3 regions of the Aminobacter sp. DSM 101952 genome follow, and region 1 is predicted to be linked to each of the others. Evidence: predicted binding sites of a transcription regulator. Region 1 holds the regulator's gene; each other region holds the start of a gene.
What was found. Region 1 encodes LexA, which represses DNA repair genes until DNA is damaged. Its sites were predicted from a motif close to TGTTCNNNNTGTGTTCNG; they were not measured.
Positions count from the first base shown of each region.

Region 2: ASC75_RS17515 (PA0069 family radical SAM protein) is a predicted target of LexA. The motif match lies at 3,641-3,658, and genes of this name have one in related genera.
Region 3: ASC75_RS18495 (sel1 repeat family protein) is a predicted target of LexA. The motif match lies at 2,557-2,574, and genes of this name have one in related genera.

Region 1 is NZ_LMCL01000023.1:227,996-233,553, forward strand. Features, by position in the region: gene trpD (anthranilate phosphoribosyltransferase) at 1-433, shown strand, start outside; gene trpC (indole-3-glycerol phosphate synthase TrpC) at 438-1,250, shown strand; gene moaC (cyclic pyranopterin monophosphate synthase MoaC) at 1,252-1,734, shown strand; gene glp (gephyrin-like molybdotransferase Glp) at 1,737-2,942, shown strand; gene lexA (transcriptional repressor LexA) at 3,047-3,763, shown strand; gene ASC75_RS15190 (ComEC/Rec2 family competence protein) at 3,798-5,558, opposite strand, start outside.
Region 2 is NZ_LMCL01000030.1:212,331-217,888, forward strand. Features, by position in the region: gene ASC75_RS17490 (F0F1 ATP synthase subunit A) at 1-33, shown strand, start outside; gene ASC75_RS17495 (F0F1 ATP synthase subunit C) at 105-329, shown strand; gene ASC75_RS17500 (F0F1 ATP synthase subunit B) at 390-992, shown strand; gene ASC75_RS17505 (F0F1 ATP synthase subunit B) at 1,003-1,482, shown strand; gene ASC75_RS17510 (ribonuclease HII) at 1,617-2,267, opposite strand; gene ASC75_RS17515 (PA0069 family radical SAM protein) at 2,414-3,568, opposite strand; gene ASC75_RS17520 (glycosyl transferase family 2) at 3,716-4,219, shown strand; gene moaB (molybdenum cofactor biosynthesis protein B) at 4,222-4,773, opposite strand; gene ASC75_RS17530 (4-(cytidine 5'-diphospho)-2-C-methyl-D-erythritol kinase) at 4,784-5,558, opposite strand, start outside.
Region 3 is NZ_LMCL01000031.1:2,788-8,345, reverse strand. Features, by position in the region: gene ASC75_RS18505 (peroxiredoxin) at 1-527, opposite strand, end outside; gene ASC75_RS18500 (ABC transporter substrate-binding protein) at 690-1,808, opposite strand; gene ASC75_RS18495 (sel1 repeat family protein) at 2,167-2,433, opposite strand; gene ASC75_RS18490 (DUF2147 domain-containing protein) at 2,872-3,216, shown strand; gene ASC75_RS18485 (glutathione S-transferase family protein) at 3,401-4,123, opposite strand; gene ASC75_RS26490 (hypothetical protein) at 4,297-4,467, shown strand; gene ASC75_RS18480 (hypothetical protein) at 4,501-4,695, shown strand; gene ASC75_RS18475 (AMP nucleosidase) at 4,763-5,558, shown strand, end outside.

The DNA of each region.
Region 1 (5,558 bases):
CGGCGTGTTCTCGCCCGAGTGGATCGTGCCGGTTGCAGAGACGCTGAAGGAGCTCGGCGCCAAGTCGACCTGGGTCGTCCATGGCGACGGGTATGACGAGATCACCACGACGGGCGAAACCCATGTCGCGGCACTCGCCGACGGCGCCATCAGCACCTTCACCCTGACGCCCGAACAGGTCGGCCTCGCCAGGCACACCCGCGAAGAGCTGCGCGGCGGCGATTCCGCATACAATGCGGCCGCCCTGCGCCGCGTGCTCGAAGGCACTGCAGGCGCCTATCGCGACACGGTGCTGATGAACGCCGGTGCCGGCCTGGTTGTCGCCGACAAGGTGGCGACCATCGGCGAAGGCGTGAAGCTCGCGGCGGATGCGATCGACAGCGGTCGTGCTCTCGCCGTGCTCCAGCGCCTCGTCGGCGTCTCGAACGGATAAAGACATGGCCGACATCCTGCGCCAAATCGAAGCCTACAAGCGCGACGAGATCGCCGCCGCCAAGACATTGCTGCCGCTCGCCGAGGTCAAGGCCAAGGCGCGCGACGTGGCCGCGCCGCGCGGTTTCCTTGCCGCCCTAGAGGCAAAGCGCAGCGACGGCCGCTTCGGCCTGATTGCCGAGATCAAGAAGGCGAGCCCGTCCAAGGGCCTGATCCGCGCCGACTTCGACCCGCCGTCATTGGCCCGGGCCTATGCCGAAGGCGGCGCCGCCTGCCTGTCGGTGCTGACCGACACGCCGTCCTTCCAGGGCGCGCCCGAATTCCTGATGGCTGCTCGCCAAGCCTGCGCCCTGCCGGCGCTGCGCAAGGACTTCATGTTCGAGCCCTACCAAGTGTACGAGGCCCGCGCCTGGGGTGCCGACGCCATCCTCATCATCATGGCAAGCCTGTCCGACGACGATGCCCGCCGGCTCGAAGACACCGCCTTCGAACTCGGCATGGACGCACTGGTCGAGGTGCACGACGGGCAAGAGACCGAGCGCGCGCTGAAGCTCACGTCGCGCCTGCTCGGCGTCAACAACCGCAACCTCAGGACCTTCGAGGTCAGTCTCACCACGTCCGAACGGCTGGCACCCATGGTGCCGACGGACCGGCTGCTTGTCGGCGAAAGCGGCATCTTCACGCATGACGATTGCCTGCGCCTGGAAAAATCCGGCATCGGCAGCTTCCTCGTCGGCGAAAGCCTGATGCGGCAGGCCGACGTGGCGGCCGCCACGCGGGAGTTGCTCGAAGGCATTCCGCAGACGGCCGGTGCCTGACATGGCCGCCACCCTCACCCACATCGGCGCATCCGGCGAAGCCAATATGGTCGATGTCGGCGACAAGGCCGAGACGACGCGCACGGCCATCGCCGAAGGCTCGATTGCGATGCGTCCCGAAACGCTTGCCCTGATCCTGTCGGGCAATGCCAAGAAGGGCGACGTGCTGGGGACCGCGCGCATTGCCGGCATCATGGCGGCCAAGCGCACGCACGAACTCATCCCGCTCTGCCATCCGCTGCTGTTGACCAAGGTTTCGGTCGAGATCGAGCCCGACGAGGCCCTGCCCGGCCTTCGCGTCACGGCCCTTGCCCGCGTCAGCGGCAAGACCGGCGTCGAAATGGAAGCGCTGACGGCGGCTTCCGTAGCCTGCCTGACCATCTACGACATGGCCAAGGCCGCCGACCGCGGCATGGTGATTTCCGGCATCCGCCTGGTCGAGAAGACCGGCGGCAAGTCGGGCGACTACAAGGCAGGCGAATAGCCATGGCTTTGCTTCCAGTCTCCGAAGCGCTGGCGCGCCTTCTCGACGGCGCTCAACCGAGCGGTTCTGAAACGGTCGGCCTGCGGGAAGCGGCGGGCCGTGTCCTTGCCGCACCCTTGCACGCCTTGCGCACGCAGCCTCCCTTCGCTGCCTCGGCAATGGATGGCTATGCCGTGCGCGCCGACGACATAGCATCGCTGCCGGCAAGGCTGTCGGTCATCGGCGAGGCTCCGGCAGGCAGGCAGTTCACCGGAACGCTGGCGCCAGGCCAGGCGGTGCGCATCTTCACCGGCGCTCCCGTGCCCGAGGGCGCCGACACCGTCGTCATCCAGGAAAACGTGCGCGACCTCGGCAATGGCGAGATCGAGGTCGTGGAGCCGACGGCGCCGGGCCGCAACATCCGCGCCAAGGGCCTGGACTTCCGGCAGGGCGACCTGATCCTCGACGCCGGGCGCGTGCTCGATCCGGCAGGCTTGTCGCTCATTGCCGCGGCCAATCATCCCGAATTGCAGGTCGCCAAGGCGCCGCTGATCGCGATCATCGCCACCGGCGACGAACTTCTGCCGCCCGGCAGCAACCCCGGCCCCGGCCAGATCATTGCCTCCAACGCCTATGGTGTCGCCGCCATCGCCGAATCCGTCGGCGCGCGCGTGCTCGACCTCGGCATCGCACCGGACCGCACCGATGCGATCGCGACCCTCGTCGGCAAGGCGCTCGATGCGCAGGCGGACGTCATCGTCACGCTTGGCGGCGCGTCCGTCGGCGACCACGACCTGGTGCACCGCGTGCTGACCGGGCTCGGCATGGATCTCGATTTCTGGAAGATCGCCATGCGCCCCGGCAAGCCGCTGATGTTCGGCCGCCTCGGCAAGACGCGCTGCATCGGACTGCCCGGAAATCCCGTCGCCAGCCTGATCTGCGCGCACATCTTCCTCAAGCCGCTGCTGGCAACTCTTGGCGGGCGGCCCTATTCGCCTGACATTCGCACTGGCATCCTCGACGCCGCGATGACCGCCAACGACCTGCGCCAGGACTTCGTCCGCGCCCTCGCGCGCGAAACCGCCGACGGCCTTGTGGTGACGCCCTACACCATCCAGGATTCGTCGATGCTGCGCACGCTGGCGGACGCCAACTGCGCGATCATGCGCGCCCCCTTCGCACCGGCTGCCGAACGTGGCAACCCGTGCCGCGTGCTGATGCTGCGCTGAGCATACCCAACCCCCTTCACGAAATATAAACAGTTGCGGAACACAACTGGAACAGATAGTGTTTGTTCTGGGTTTGTTTTTCTTCTGATTCCTCGGGGGTGACCATGCTGACGCGCAAGCAACACGAGCTTCTGCTGTTCATTCATGAGCGGTTGAAGGAAGCGGGCATTCCGCCATCCTTCGACGAAATGAAGGAAGCGCTGGATCTCGCCTCCAAATCCGGCATCCACCGCTTGATCACCGCGCTCGAGGAACGTGGCTTCATCCGCCGCCTGCCCAACCGGGCACGCGCGCTGGAAGTGTTGCGACTGCCCGATTCGATCGCACCCGGCCTCAATGCGGCACGAAAATTCTCGCCGAGCGTCATCGAGGGCAGCCTTGGCCGCAAGCCGGAGCCATCGAGATCGTTCTCGGCCGGCAATGACGACGATGTCGCTGCTGCCGTCACCATCCCGGTCATGGGGCGCATCGCCGCCGGCGTGCCGATCGACGCGATCCAGCACAAGACCCATTCCATTTCGGTGCCGCCGGACATGATCATGGGCGGCGAGCATTATGCCCTCGAGGTCAAGGGCGACTCGATGATCGAGGCCGGCATCTTCGATGGCGATACGGTGGTTATCCGCAGTTCCAACATCGCCAACCCCGGCGAGATCATCGTTGCACTGGTCGACGACGAGGAAGCGACGCTCAAGCGCTTCCGCCGCAAGGGCGCCTCGATCGCTCTGGAAGCCGCCAATCCGGCCTATGAAACCCGCATCTTCGGACCTGACCGGGTCAAGGTTCAGGGCAAGCTCGTCGGGCTGATCCGCCGGTACTAATCCCTGCAGGCAACCTGGCGCGCATGCGCACGGCCTATCGGGCTGGCGATGCCGGTTCTGATGCGCCCGGACGCCTGCTGTCTCGCCGATAGGGCGGCAGTCCCCTCGCCTCGCGCGAGAATGCCCGCTGCACATGCCAGGGTCGGTATGGCGTGGCCACGGCGTGGCGGATCTCGACATCCTGGCGCGCGCCGTCCTGGGCAGGCCTCAAGAATATCGCCGCGCTTCCCAGGCGAGCCAACGCGCGGCTGGTGAGCACGACAACAGCAGCGTTGCCGCACGGATTGCGTGCCGTGGCGTCGTTCACGACGACAAGGTTGGCGATGCCGCAGGCTCGCCTGGCGGCTGCCGCGTTTTCCGCATGGGCCAGGTGCATGCCCGAGGGGTGCTCGATGAGACACAGCCCGTCGGTGCAGGAAAAGGCCGCATCACCGCCGGACCGGCCCGAACCGCCCTGGCCGATGTTCTGCTTCGGGTTTGCAGCGCTTGCCGGGGCGACGCGCGCGGGGCCGATCAGGTCTTCCGACACCAGGGCACGTTTCCAATTGTCGACGGTGAACTGGCTTGGCCGGGTCCGATTGACGGCAAGCTTGCCTTCGCCAACCGGCACGCCCACCAGGCGCGCATCCTCCGAGACGAACGCGTCGGGCGCTTCCGCGTTCATCAGCAGCAGCAGAGCCAGGGTCGCAATCGGCAGCGCCGCCAGTCGCAGCCAGGTCGTCGCCATCGAGCCTATGACCAGCGCCAAGGTGACGAGGACGACCGAATGGGTCGACATCAGCCCGACCGCATCGACGGGCGAGCGCTCGGAGAACCACGTCGCCAGCGCGATCATGGCCGTCAGGCCGGCCCCCATGGTGTCAAGGAAGATGCCGTCGAGGCGCAACGGCATGAACAGGCCGGCGAGCACGGCAAACGGCATGACCAGCACCGAGACGATCGGCATCACCGCCAGGTTGGCGACAAGGCTGAGCGGCGAGATGCGCTGGAAATGCCAGGCGCCGAAGACGCTGGTGGCAAGCCCGGCGATCAGCGACGTCGCGACGAGCCCGGCCGCAACGGTCGCCAGCCAGCGCCACAGCTTGGACGGCAACGACCGCTGGACGACGGGCTGCGCCTGTTGCTCGCGCCGGTCGGACCACCAGGCATAGGCACCGACAAGTGCCGCTGTCGCTGCAAACGACATCTGGAAGCTCGGTCCAACCACCTCGTGCGGCGAAATCACGATGACGACGATGGCCGAGATCGCCAGATTGCGCATGGTCAAGGCAGCCCGGTCGAACAGCACGGCCGTCAGCATCACGGCCAGCATGATGAAGCTGCGCTGCGCGGCGACCTCGGCCCCCGAAATGAACAGATAGCCCCCTGTCGCGGCCAATGCGGCGCTTGCCGCATATTTCTTCACCGGACGACGCGACGCGAACGCCGGAAAGGCGGCAAAGGCCAGCCGCGTCAGCAGCATCACCGTCCCGGCGACCATCGCCATGTGCAGGCCCGAGATCGAAATGATGTGGTAGAGCCCGGTGCGCCGCAGCGCCTCGTTGACGTCTTCCGGGATGCCGCCGCGCACGCCGACGACGAGGGCTGCAGCGATTTCGCCCTCCGCGCCGCCGACGCGATCGCGAATGCGCTGTGCGATGCGGTCGCGCGCATTTGCCACCCAGGCCGCGGCCTGGCTCGTGGCCGGCAACGGGTCGGTGGACGCAACAAGCTCCGGCCCCTTCATGAAGAAGCCGCTGGCGCCGATGCCGTCAAAATAGCTTTCGAAGGAAAAGTCGTAACTTCCCGGCCTTAC
Region 2 (5,558 bases), on a different contig from region 1:
TATCTCAACGACGCCCTGCATCCGGGCCACTGAGCAAGAATCGTCGGCGGCTCGCCGCCGGTCGGGAAATCGCAACTAAGTTTCGATCCACAAGGAGTTGGACAATGGAAGTAGACGCAGCAAAGGCAATCGGCGCAGGCATCGCGACCCTCGGCATGGGTGGCGCGGGCATCGGCCTGGGCACCATTTTCGGCAGCTACCTCTCGGGCGCCCTGCGCAACCCGTCGGCAGCTGATGGCCAGTTCGGCCGCCTGATTTTCGGCTTCGCCGTGACCGAAGCTCTCGGCATCTTCTCGCTCCTCATCGCTCTGCTGCTCCTCTTCGCATAAGAGCCGCGCAGGCGAGTTGACCGGCCGCAAGTTGCGGCCGGTAGATGACAGGGGAAAGAGATGTTTGTCACGCCGGGTTATGCCGAGGAAGTCGCGCCTGCGGCTGGGGAAGCTCAAACCGATGCCGGTACTGCAGCGCACACGGAAACGGGTGCGGAGCATGGCGGCGGCGGTGGATTGTTTCCGCCTTTCGATTCGTCGACCTATCCGTCGCAGCTCTTGTGGCTCGCGATCACTTTCGGCCTGTTCTATCTTTTCCTGAAGAACGTCGTGCTGCCGCGTGTCGGCGGTATCCTCGAGGTGCGTCGCGATCGCATCGCCGGGGATCTCGACCAGGCCGCCCGGATGAAGTCCGAGGCGGATGCGGCCGTGGCCGCATACGAGCAGGAGCTTGCCGAGGCGAAAGCCAGGGCAAACGCCATCGGCCAGGACGCACGCGACGCAGCCAAGGCGGAAGCCGAAGCCAAGCGCAAGGAAGTCGAAGCCGGGCTTGACCAGAAGCTCAGCGCTGCCGAGACCCGCATTGCCACCATCAAGGCCAACGCCATGAAGGAAGTGGGCTCCATCGCCGAGGACACCGCAGCTGCGATCGTCCAGGCTCTGGGTGCGGGCAAGGTCGACAAGGCCGACATCGCCGCTGCCGTCAAGGCAGCGGGCAAGTAGGAGAGAGGCCATGGACGCAACATTCTGGGCCACAGTCGCTCTCGTTATTTTTGTCGGGGTTGTCCTGTACCTGAAGGTGCCGGGCATGCTGTCGAAGTCGCTCGACGACCGCGCCGACCGCATTCGCGCCGAGCTCGAAGATGCACGCAAGCTGCGCGAAGAAGCCCAGCAGCTGCTCGCCGAGTATCAGCGCAAGCGCAAGGAAGCCGAGAAGGAAGCCTCCGAGATCGTCGAATCGGCGAAGCGTGAAGCAGGCCTTCTTGCTGAAGAAGCGCACAAGAAGACCGAGGAATACGTTGCGCGCCGGACCGCGCTTGCCGAGCAGAAGATCGGCCAGGCGGAGCGCGAGGCGATCAACGAAGTCCGCGCCAATGCAGTCGACCTCGCGGTCGAAGCGGCCCGCCAGGTTCTGGCCGGCAAGGCTGACGCGAAGACCAATGCCGAGCTGTTCAAGGGTTCGGTTCAGGAACTGAAGGCCAAGCTCAACTAAGTCGAGCACGCCGAAAAGAATGCAGAAAGCCGCTGGAATTTCCGGCGGCTTTTTTGTTTTCGGGACGTGCCTTGGGAGATCGAAGCATCTGGGTAGGTCGAGCGGGCGAGCCTCGAAGTGTCGTGCGGGTGCGGTCAGTCCCGGAACGGCGCGAAGGACACGCGATGGATGCGCACCGCAGCGCCATGCTCGACGATCGCTGCGCGGTGGCGGGCGGTGGCATAGCCCATATGCACCTCGAAGCCGTAGCGATTGTCGTTTGAGCCGCAGGCCGACATCATCCGGTCGCGCGTCACCTTGGCGACGATCGAGGCGGCTGCGATGGATTGCGAACGCTGGTCGCCCTTGACCAACGCCTTGCAGGTGCAGGCGAGACCGGGCGGCACGTCGCGGCCGTCGGCAAGGGCCGATTTCGCGGTCATCGGCAGGCCCGCCAGCGCGCGGCGCATCGCTTCCAGGCTTGCCTTGCGGATGTCGCTGCGGTCGATGCTGTCGGCCGAGACGGAAGCAACGGCGACGCCCAGCGCCTTGGCCAGGACATCATCGAACAATGCCTCGCGCTGGGCAGCGGTCAGCCGCTTGGAATCGTCGAGGCCAGCGGGGATGTTGTCGGGATCGAGCACGACGGCTGCGGCCACGACCGGGCCGGCGAGCGGTCCGCGTCCGGCCTCGTCGAGACCGGCGCATGGCCACAACCCTCCCGAGATCGCTTTCGTTTCGAAGGCGAAGTCGGGCTTGTCGATGAACTCGAAGAGGGGCGGAGAATCGGAACGCGGGCGAGCCATAGTGCGGCGATGCTCGCATCGGCTCCGATTCTCCGCAAGACCTTCCCGGCCGATTGGGGCGGCGGCCCGGGAAGGCACCGTCGACTGGCCACGGGGAGGGGCCGGACGGGATCTCATGCAGCGGGCATGGCCTGCCCGCGCCGTCGTCAGAGCAGCATCAGTTGCTGCTGGTCCTTGGGGGCAGCCTCGAACAGATCGGTGCGCAGCGGCGTCCGCACCGAGTTGAGGCCGAGGCGCTGGGCGGCGATCTCGAAACGGCGGCCGATCTGCCAGGCATAGGGGCCCTTGCCCTTCATGCGCTTGCCCCACTCGGAATCGTAGTCCTTGCCGTCGCGCATCGAACGGATCAGCGACAGCACGTGGCGATAGCTGTCGGGGTAATGGCGAAGCAGCCAGTCCTTGAAGATCGGACTGACTTCGAGCGGCAGGCGCAGGATGACGTAGCCGGCGCTGGTCGCACCGGCGGCCTTCGCCGAATCGAGGATGCGCTCGATTTCCTGGTCGGTGAGCCCGGGAATGATCGGCGCCACCATCACCGAGACCGGGATGCCGGCATCTGAGAGTTGCCGGATCGCCTCGAGCCGCTTGGTCGGGGTCGCGGCGCGCGGCTCCATGGTGCGCGCCAGCAGGCGGTCGAGCGTCGTCACCGACAGCGCCACCTTGGCCAGCCCCTTCTCGGCCATGCGGCCGAGGATGTCGATGTCCCTGACGATCATCGCCGACTTGGTGACAATGCCGACCGGGTGGTTGCGCGCCTCCAGCACCTCCAGCACCTCGCGCATGATGCGCCAGTTCTTTTCGATCGGCTGGTAGGGGTCGGTGTTTGTGCCGATGGCGATGGTGCGCGGCTGGTAGCCGTCCTTCGACAGCTCTCGGTCGAGCAGCCGCGCCGCGTCGGGCTTGGCAAACAGCCTGGACTCGAAGTCGAGTCCGGCCGACAGGCCCATGTAGCTGTGGGTCGGCCGGGCGAAGCAGTAGACGCAGCCATGCTCGCAGCCGCGATAGGGGTTGATCGAGCGGTCGAAGGAGATGTCCGGCGACTCGTTGCGGGTGATGATGGTGCGCGGCTTTTCGACCTGTACTTCAGTCTTGAACGGCGGCAGCTCTTCGATGGTGCTCCAGCCGTCGTCGAAGACATGGCGGCTGACCGGCTCGTAGCGCCCTGACGGATTGACGCCTGCGCCACGCCCGCGCCTGCGCTCATGGTTGATGCGCAGGCCGCTTTCCTCGACCATGGCATTGGCCATCCCGGCTCCGCCGCCCTTGAAGGCAGCAATATCGGCACGCGCAATGGGTTCCATTTCACTGTCTCCCGGAGGGAAAAGCGCCGTCCGTCGATTCGTCCAGCATGAAACTATTCCTATTCGGCGAAAGAGAACAAATCAAGAACTTTGTCGATGTGGCGGCAAAACTGGCGCTGGGCCCGGCTTTCGGATATGCGGCTAGGGATGTTGAGCGTTCTGATCGAAACCAGGGACGATGAGGAGGGGCTGGCGCGCACGCTGGCCTCGCTGGTCGGTGCTGCCGTCGAGGGCGTGGTGCGCGAGGTGATCGTCTGCGATCTCGGCTCGACCGACCAGACGCATTATGTCGCCGAGCATGCCGGCTGCGGCTATGTCGCCAGCGGCGGCATCAAGGTCGGCATCGCGCAGGCCAAGAGTGACTGGCTGCTGCTGGTCGAACCCGGCGCCCGCCTGGCCGAAGGCTGGACCGAGGACGCGGTGCGCCACATGAGCCGGCTGTCCATGGCTGCCCGCTTCACCCGGTCGAGGGCAAGCAACCGACCGTTCTGGGCGCGGGTGACATCACGGCCCCGGGCACTGGAGCAGGCGCTGATCATCACCAGGAAGCAGGCGATGGTGCAGGCGCGCAACGGCGCCGATGCCGAAGGCATCGCCCGCGGGCTGGCGATGAAGACGCTCGACGCCGAGATCGTCGTCGCCCAGCGGTAGCGTCAGGCTGTCTTGGTGCCGCCGCGCCTGAGATGTTCGTCGAGCCGCGGCATGATTTCCACGAAGTTGCATGGCATGTGGCGGTAGTCGAGCTGCGCCTTGAGGATGCCGTCCCAGGCGTCGCGGCAGGCGCCGGGCGACCCCGGCAGCACGAAGACGAAGGTGGCGTTGAGCACGCCGCCGGTGGCGCGCGACTGGATCGTCGACGTCCCGATCTTGTCGTAGGAGATGCGGTGGAACACCTCCGAGAAGCCGTCCATGCGCTTTTCGAAGATAGGCTCCAGCGCGTCGGGCGTGACGTCGCGGCCGGTGAAGCCGGTGCCGCCGGTGGTGATGATGACGTCGATCTCGGGGTCGAGCGACCAGGCGGTGACGCGCTCGCGGATCTTGTCCTTGTCGTCAGTGACGATGTCGCGTGCCTTGAGCACGTGGCCGGTTTCAGTGATGCGGTCGGCCAACGTCTGGCCCGACTTGTCGTCGGCCAGCGTGCGTGTGTCGGAGACGGTGAGCACCGCGATGCGGACAGGCACGAAGGGGCGGGGCTCGCTTGCCATTCCTGGGCTCCTAGGTCCGCGTCACGGTGGCGGTGCTGAACCAGCCGGGATGCGCGTTCGAGATCGCCGCTGCCGCACGCGTAGCGGCTGCTGCGCTGTCGAAGATGCCGAAGCAGGTGGCGCCGGAGCCCGACATGCGGGCGAAGGCGGCACCTGAACTGCGAAGCGCGGCCAGGACCTCGGCGATCGACGGTTCGATCGACATCGCTGCCTGCTCGAGGTCGTTGCGGCTCGTGGCGAGCCAGTCGAGCACGGTGTCGGCACTGTCGAGCGGCGCAAGCGGGGCATTGTCGCGCGAGGCCAGCGCGCGGAACACTTTTGGCGTCTCCACGGCGATGCCGGGATTGACCAGCACCATCGGCAGGGCCGGAAAATGCCGGACCGGATCGAGCTTTTCGCCGATGCCGCGGGCAAGGAGAGGGTGCCCGGCGAGGCACATCGGCAGGTCGGCGCCGAGCGGCAGGGCGAGGCGCGCCAGTGCGGCGGCGTCGGCCGGGAGGCGCCAGAGCCGGGACAGCGCGCGCAGCGTCGCCGCCGCATCGCTCGAACCGCCGCCGATGCCGGACGCGACAGGCAGGTGCTTTTCGAGCGAGATCGAAACCGGCTGGGCGGCATGGGCGGGATAGGCCGCCCGCAGCGCGTCGCGGGCGCGCAGGACGAGGTTGCCGGCATCGCGCGGCACGTCGCCGGCGAAGGGACCGTCGACGAAGAAGCAGTCTTCGCTCGACGCCGCAACCGTGATGCGGTCGCCGAATTCGGCGAACACGACGAGTGTCTCGAGCAGA
Region 3 (5,558 bases), on a different contig from region 1:
GTTGCCACCTGATACTTGGCGGTCAGCTGGATCGAATCGAGCGCGCGCAAGATCTCGTCGAAGTTGCGGCCGGTCGACATCGGATAGGTCAGCGTCAGCTTGACCTTCTTGTCGGGCCCGATGACGAACACCGAGCGCACGGTGGCATTGTCTGCCGGGGTGCGGCCTTCCGAGCTGTCGCCGGCACCGGCCGGCAGCATGTCATAGAGCTTGGCGACGGCAAGCGTCGGATCGCCGATCATCGGGTAGTCGACCTTGTTGCCGGACAGTTGCTCGATATCGGCCTTCCACTTGTGGTGGTTTTCGACCGGATCGACCGAGATGCCGATCATCTTGGCGTTGCGCTGGGCGAAATCCGCCTTGAGCCCGGCCATGTAGCCCAGTTCGGTCGTGCAGACCGGGGTGAAATCCTTGGGGTGCGAAAACAGCACGGCATAGCCGTCGCCGATCCAGTCGTGAAAGCTGATCGGGCCTTCCGTGGTGTCGGCTTTGAAATCCGGGGCGGTGTCGTTGATACGAAGGCTCATGGCTCGGTTCCTCCTGAAATCGACGCACGAAGCGACGTCGCAGCCAAAACGGCGCGCATATGACGTCCGAGTGCGAATGCGCCATCTTGCGCCAAGCCCACGAAAACGACAATGGCCGGGACAAGCCCGGCCATTGGAACAATTCGGACTTTCCAGGAAAACCTACTGCTGGATCGGCGCGTACTTGCCGTCATGCCACTGGTTGATGTCGTAGCTGGCGTTCTTCAGGTCGCCCTTCTCGTCGAAGACCACGTCGCCGACGACGGTGCTGATCGGCTTGCCATCCTTGAGCGCCTCGGCGACCTTCATCGGATCGTCGGTGCCGGCGCGTTCGATGCCCTGCGCGAAAGCCTGGATGGTGGCGTAGGAGAACAGGGTGAAACCTTCCGGCACGAAACCGCCGGCCTTGATCTTCTCGACCGCTTCCTTGGCTTCGGGCTTGGCCTGCGGATCGGACGGGAAGACGAACATCGTGCCTTCGCCGGCCGGACCGGCGATCTGCCAGAATTCAGGCGAGGCGATCGAGTCCGGCATGATCAGCTGATACTTGAAGTTCTGCTCCGCCGACTGGCGCAGGATGAGGCCGGCCTCGGGGTGGTAGCCACCGAAATAGACGACATCGGCCTTGAGATCCTTGAGCTTGGTGACGAGCGCCGAATAGTCCTTCTCGCCGGCATTGATGCCTTCGTACAGAAGCTCGGTGAGGCCCGCGGCATTCATCGTCGTCTTGACGGCATCGGCCACGCCCTGGCCGTAGGCGCTCTTGTCGTGCAGCACGACGACGTTCTTGCCCTTGTACTTCTCGGCGATCCACGGCCCGATGAAGGCCCCCTGCGCGTCGTCGCGGGTGTAGAGACGCATGATCGTCGACCAGCCCTTGGCGGCCGCATCGTCGGTCATGATCGGGTTCGACGACGCCGGCGACATCATCAGCGCGCCGCTCTCGGCATAGACGGCGGAGGCCGGAATGCTCGAGCCCGAGCAGGCGTGGCCGTCGATGAACTTGATGCCGTTGGCAACGATGCGGTTGGCGACCGAAACCGCCTGCTTGGGATCGCAGACGTCGTCCTCGACCGAAAGCTTGAGCTGGCGACCCAGGACGCCGCCCTTTTCGTTGATCGCCTTGACCGCAGCCTCGGCGCCCTGGCGGAACTGGTCGCCGATATTGGCGAGCTGGCCGGTCATCGGCCCGACGACGGCGACGGTGATGTCTTCGGCAAATGCCACGCCGGCACTGAGCGACAGCGCGAGCAATGCGCCAACTGAACGTTTGAAATGCATTCTTCCCTCCCCCTGAGCGCGCCGGCGATGCCGCGCGCCATTAAATGCACTGGAAACCTCCCACCCAGCTTGTGCCTTGTCTTGGCGCATGGGCGTCGGAGCATTGTGCCTGCAAGCGGCACTGGCGGCAATGATGCCGGCAGCCGGGTCGCCGACTGGCCAAAACAAAAAGGCCGCGCCGATCTTGTTTCGATCGGTCGCGGCCTTTTTCGTGGAGGACGTCGCGGAGCGTCTTTGGCCCCGTCGCAGTCCGCCTGCCCTGTTATGCGTCGCGCCTCGCCCGTCCTTCAGACCGTCGCGTTGTTGTTGTTGGAAGCCGCCATGCCGGCGACCTCGATCTTCCCCCCGGAAGCGGTGTTCAGTGCGTGGTCATCCATTCGCGGGCTTCGCGCAGCGCCTTGACGATGTCGAGCTTGGACATCGAGCCGGACAGTTCCGAGCGCAGTTCCGCGGCGCGGGCAGAGCCCTTGATCGCGGCGATGTTGAACCATTTGTGGGCGGCAATGACGTCGACCTCGCAGTCGCGGCCGGTCGCATACATCATGCCCAATTCCAGAAGAATGTCGGCCTGAGCGGTGGAACCCATCGCGCCGAAGCCAGCATCAAAGATTTCGAAACGTGCCATTTTCTTATCCCCTGTCTGTCTCCCGAGAGCGGGCTCGCTGGTGTCCCCGGAGCTGCTCTTTCGATGCTTCCGAAGATGCCGCCCAGCCTTGAATCCGTCGTTAAATGGCGTGCTTAATTCCAGGAAAACAAACCTCAAACAAAGGGTAAACCTCGGAATTCATTAAGGATAGGAACCGTTGCGCCGGTTGGGATTTGGAGAAAATGCGATGAAAATTTGCGCGCGGACGCGAAAGTCTTTGATAACCACGCCCAGCTTTCATCCGTCGCCATCGGTGAATTTCGGGGTCTCATTCCGGCGTTTTCGGGCCGCAAAAATGCGCCCAGCTTCCGCAGCGGCACCGCTTTTGTTTTCGCCAGAGCTGCATTACGCTTACGTTTGCGTAAACCTCAGGCGGGGGAGATGCCTGTGAGCAAGACACCAACCGGGAGGACTTCAATGTTTCGCAAGATGAGCGTGGCCGTGGCGGCCACGATGATGCTGGCCGGCGCGGCCCATGCCGATCCGATCGAAGGCAACTGGAAGACCGAAGCCGGCTCGACCGCCGCGATCGCGTCCTGCGGCGGCAGCTTCTGCATCACGCTGAAGGACGGCAAGCATGCCGGCAAGAAGATCGGCACCTTCAACGCCGATGGCGACAGCGCCTATTCGGGCAAGATCACCGATCCGGCCAACGACAAGACCTATACCGGCAAGGCCAGCCTTGCCGGATCGAGCCTGAAGATGAAGGGCTGCGTGCTTGGCGGCCTGATCTGCAAGACCCAGAACTGGTCGAAACTGTAAGAGCGAACGAGTGAGTAGTGAGTAGTGAGTAGTGAGTAGTGAGTAGTGAGTAGTGAGTAGTGGTCCGGCCCAGGCCGAAGCTACAACCCTCAAGGACCCACTATTTCACTATTCACTATTCACTACTCACTACTCACTATTCACTATTCACTATTCACTATTCACTATTCCCCAAACGCTTCCCTCACGCCCTCGCCCGCTGGCCGAACAGCACCTTCTGGGCTTCCTTGTCGTCGGCAAGGTTGCGGCGGTGGTCTTCGCCGATGGAGATGCCCTTGATCACCGCGGGGCGCGCCATCAGCGTTTCGAACCAGCGCTTGAGGTGCGGGAAGTCGTCGATTTCCTGGCCCTGGTTCTTGTAGGGCTTGACCCAGCCGAGCGAGGCGATGTCGGCGATCGAATAGTCGCCGGCGAGGAACTCGCGGTCGGCGAGGCGCTTGTTCATCACCCCATAGAGGCGATTGACCTCGTTGGTGTAGCGGTCGATGCCATAGGCGATCTTCTCCGGCGCATATTGCCGGAAGTGATGTGCCTGGCCGGCCATCGGCCCGAGGCCGCCGACCTGCCAGAACAGCCACTGATCGACCTCGGCGCGACCGCGCTCGTCCGACGGATACAGCTTGCCGAACTTGCGGCCGAGATACTGCAGGATCGCACCCGACTCGAAGATCGAGATCGGCTCGTGGCCCCACTTGCCGTCGGCGCTCGGACCCTCGGGGTCGACGATCGCCGGCATGCGGTTGTTGGGCGCGATCTTGAGGAATGACGGCTCGAACTGCTCGCCCTTGCCGATGTTGATGTATTTGACCGTGTAGGGAACGCCGAGTTCCTCCAGCATGATCGAGATCTTCCAGCCGTTGGGCGTGGGCCAATAATAGAGCTCGATCGGCAGTGTCTGGGTGGTCATCCCGCAGTCTCCGTTGATGGTCGATGGACTGGAGATATGCGCGGGCCGCTGAAACGCAACCCTGCGAACGTCTTAAGCACCGTCAATAAATTTGAACCGAAGATGAACGGAGGTCTCAGAACCCGTTCAGTCGCGGCCGGGCATATTCCCTCGCATTGAAGGGAAAGACACCAATGCTCGCTCGCCGGTTCACCATCGTCTGTCTGCTCAGCGCCCTGTTCGGCATCGCATTCGCCACCATCGTCGCCGAGACCAGCCGGCCCGCCCGCTCCTGGGACATCGGCAGTGTGGTGCCTTGTGTCTTCGAAGAGGGCCTGACCTGCAAACCGCCGCACAGCAAATAATCGAACCAACTGTCCGAGACGAAAGAAACGCCAATGACCCGCACCGCAACCCAGATCAGAAAGACGCTCCGGCTCCTGCCGCGGGCCGCGCTGATCCTGATGGTTCTCGCCGCCCCGGTGCTGGCCGTGCCGCAGCTGCGCGCCGACAACGGTTCGACGATCGAGGCGCCCGCAGCACGCAAGGGCGGCGTCGGCTTCGTGCTGCTGGTCAGCCTGCAGCGGAGCTGAGCGTGGTTTTGACGGGAGCCGCCATCGGCCCCCTCCCCACTGTCATGATTGGTCTCTATAATGGGTCATGGAAAAGCGAATCTATCCTGAGCCCATCGAATCCATCTCCTCGCCGCTGCCGTTTCCCAAGCAGAGCTTCAGCGATGCCGGCAAGGCGGTGGCCGCCCTGCAGCAGCTTTACGAACGCAACACCGCCTTCCTGCGCGAGGCCTTCGCTTCGCTTGCCGCGGGCGCCGACACCAATGTGCGCTTCCGCGCCTTCTACCCCGAGGTCGGGGTCACCACGACGTCCTACTCGCAGGTCGATTCCCGGCAGGCCTATGGCCATATGCCGACGCCAGGCCATTTCTCGACGACGATCACCCGGCCCGACCTGTTCCAGAACTACCTGACCGAGCAGCTGAAGCTGATCATGCGCAACCACGGCGGACCGGTCACCGTGTCGGAATCGTCGACGCCGATCCCGCTGCATTTCGCCTTCCTCGAAGGCACCCATGTCGACGGCGCCGCCGCCGACCGCATCCAGCGGCCGATCCGCGACCTGTTCGATGTGCCGGACCTCGACGGCACCGACGACCACATCGCCAACGGCACGTTCGAGATCATGCCCGGCGAAGCGCGGCCGCTGGCCGTCTTCACCGCCCAGCGCATCGACTATTCGCTGCACCGGCTGGCGCACTACACCGCGACCACGCCGCATCACTTCCAGAACTTCGTGCTGTTCACCAACTACCAGTTCTACATCGACGAGTTCGTCCTGCTGGCCCGCGAGCTGATGGCCAAGGGCGGCGGCGGCTACACCGAGTTCGTCGAACCGGGCGGCGTGGTGACCAAGGCAGGCGCCAGCGCACCGTCCGAAGGCA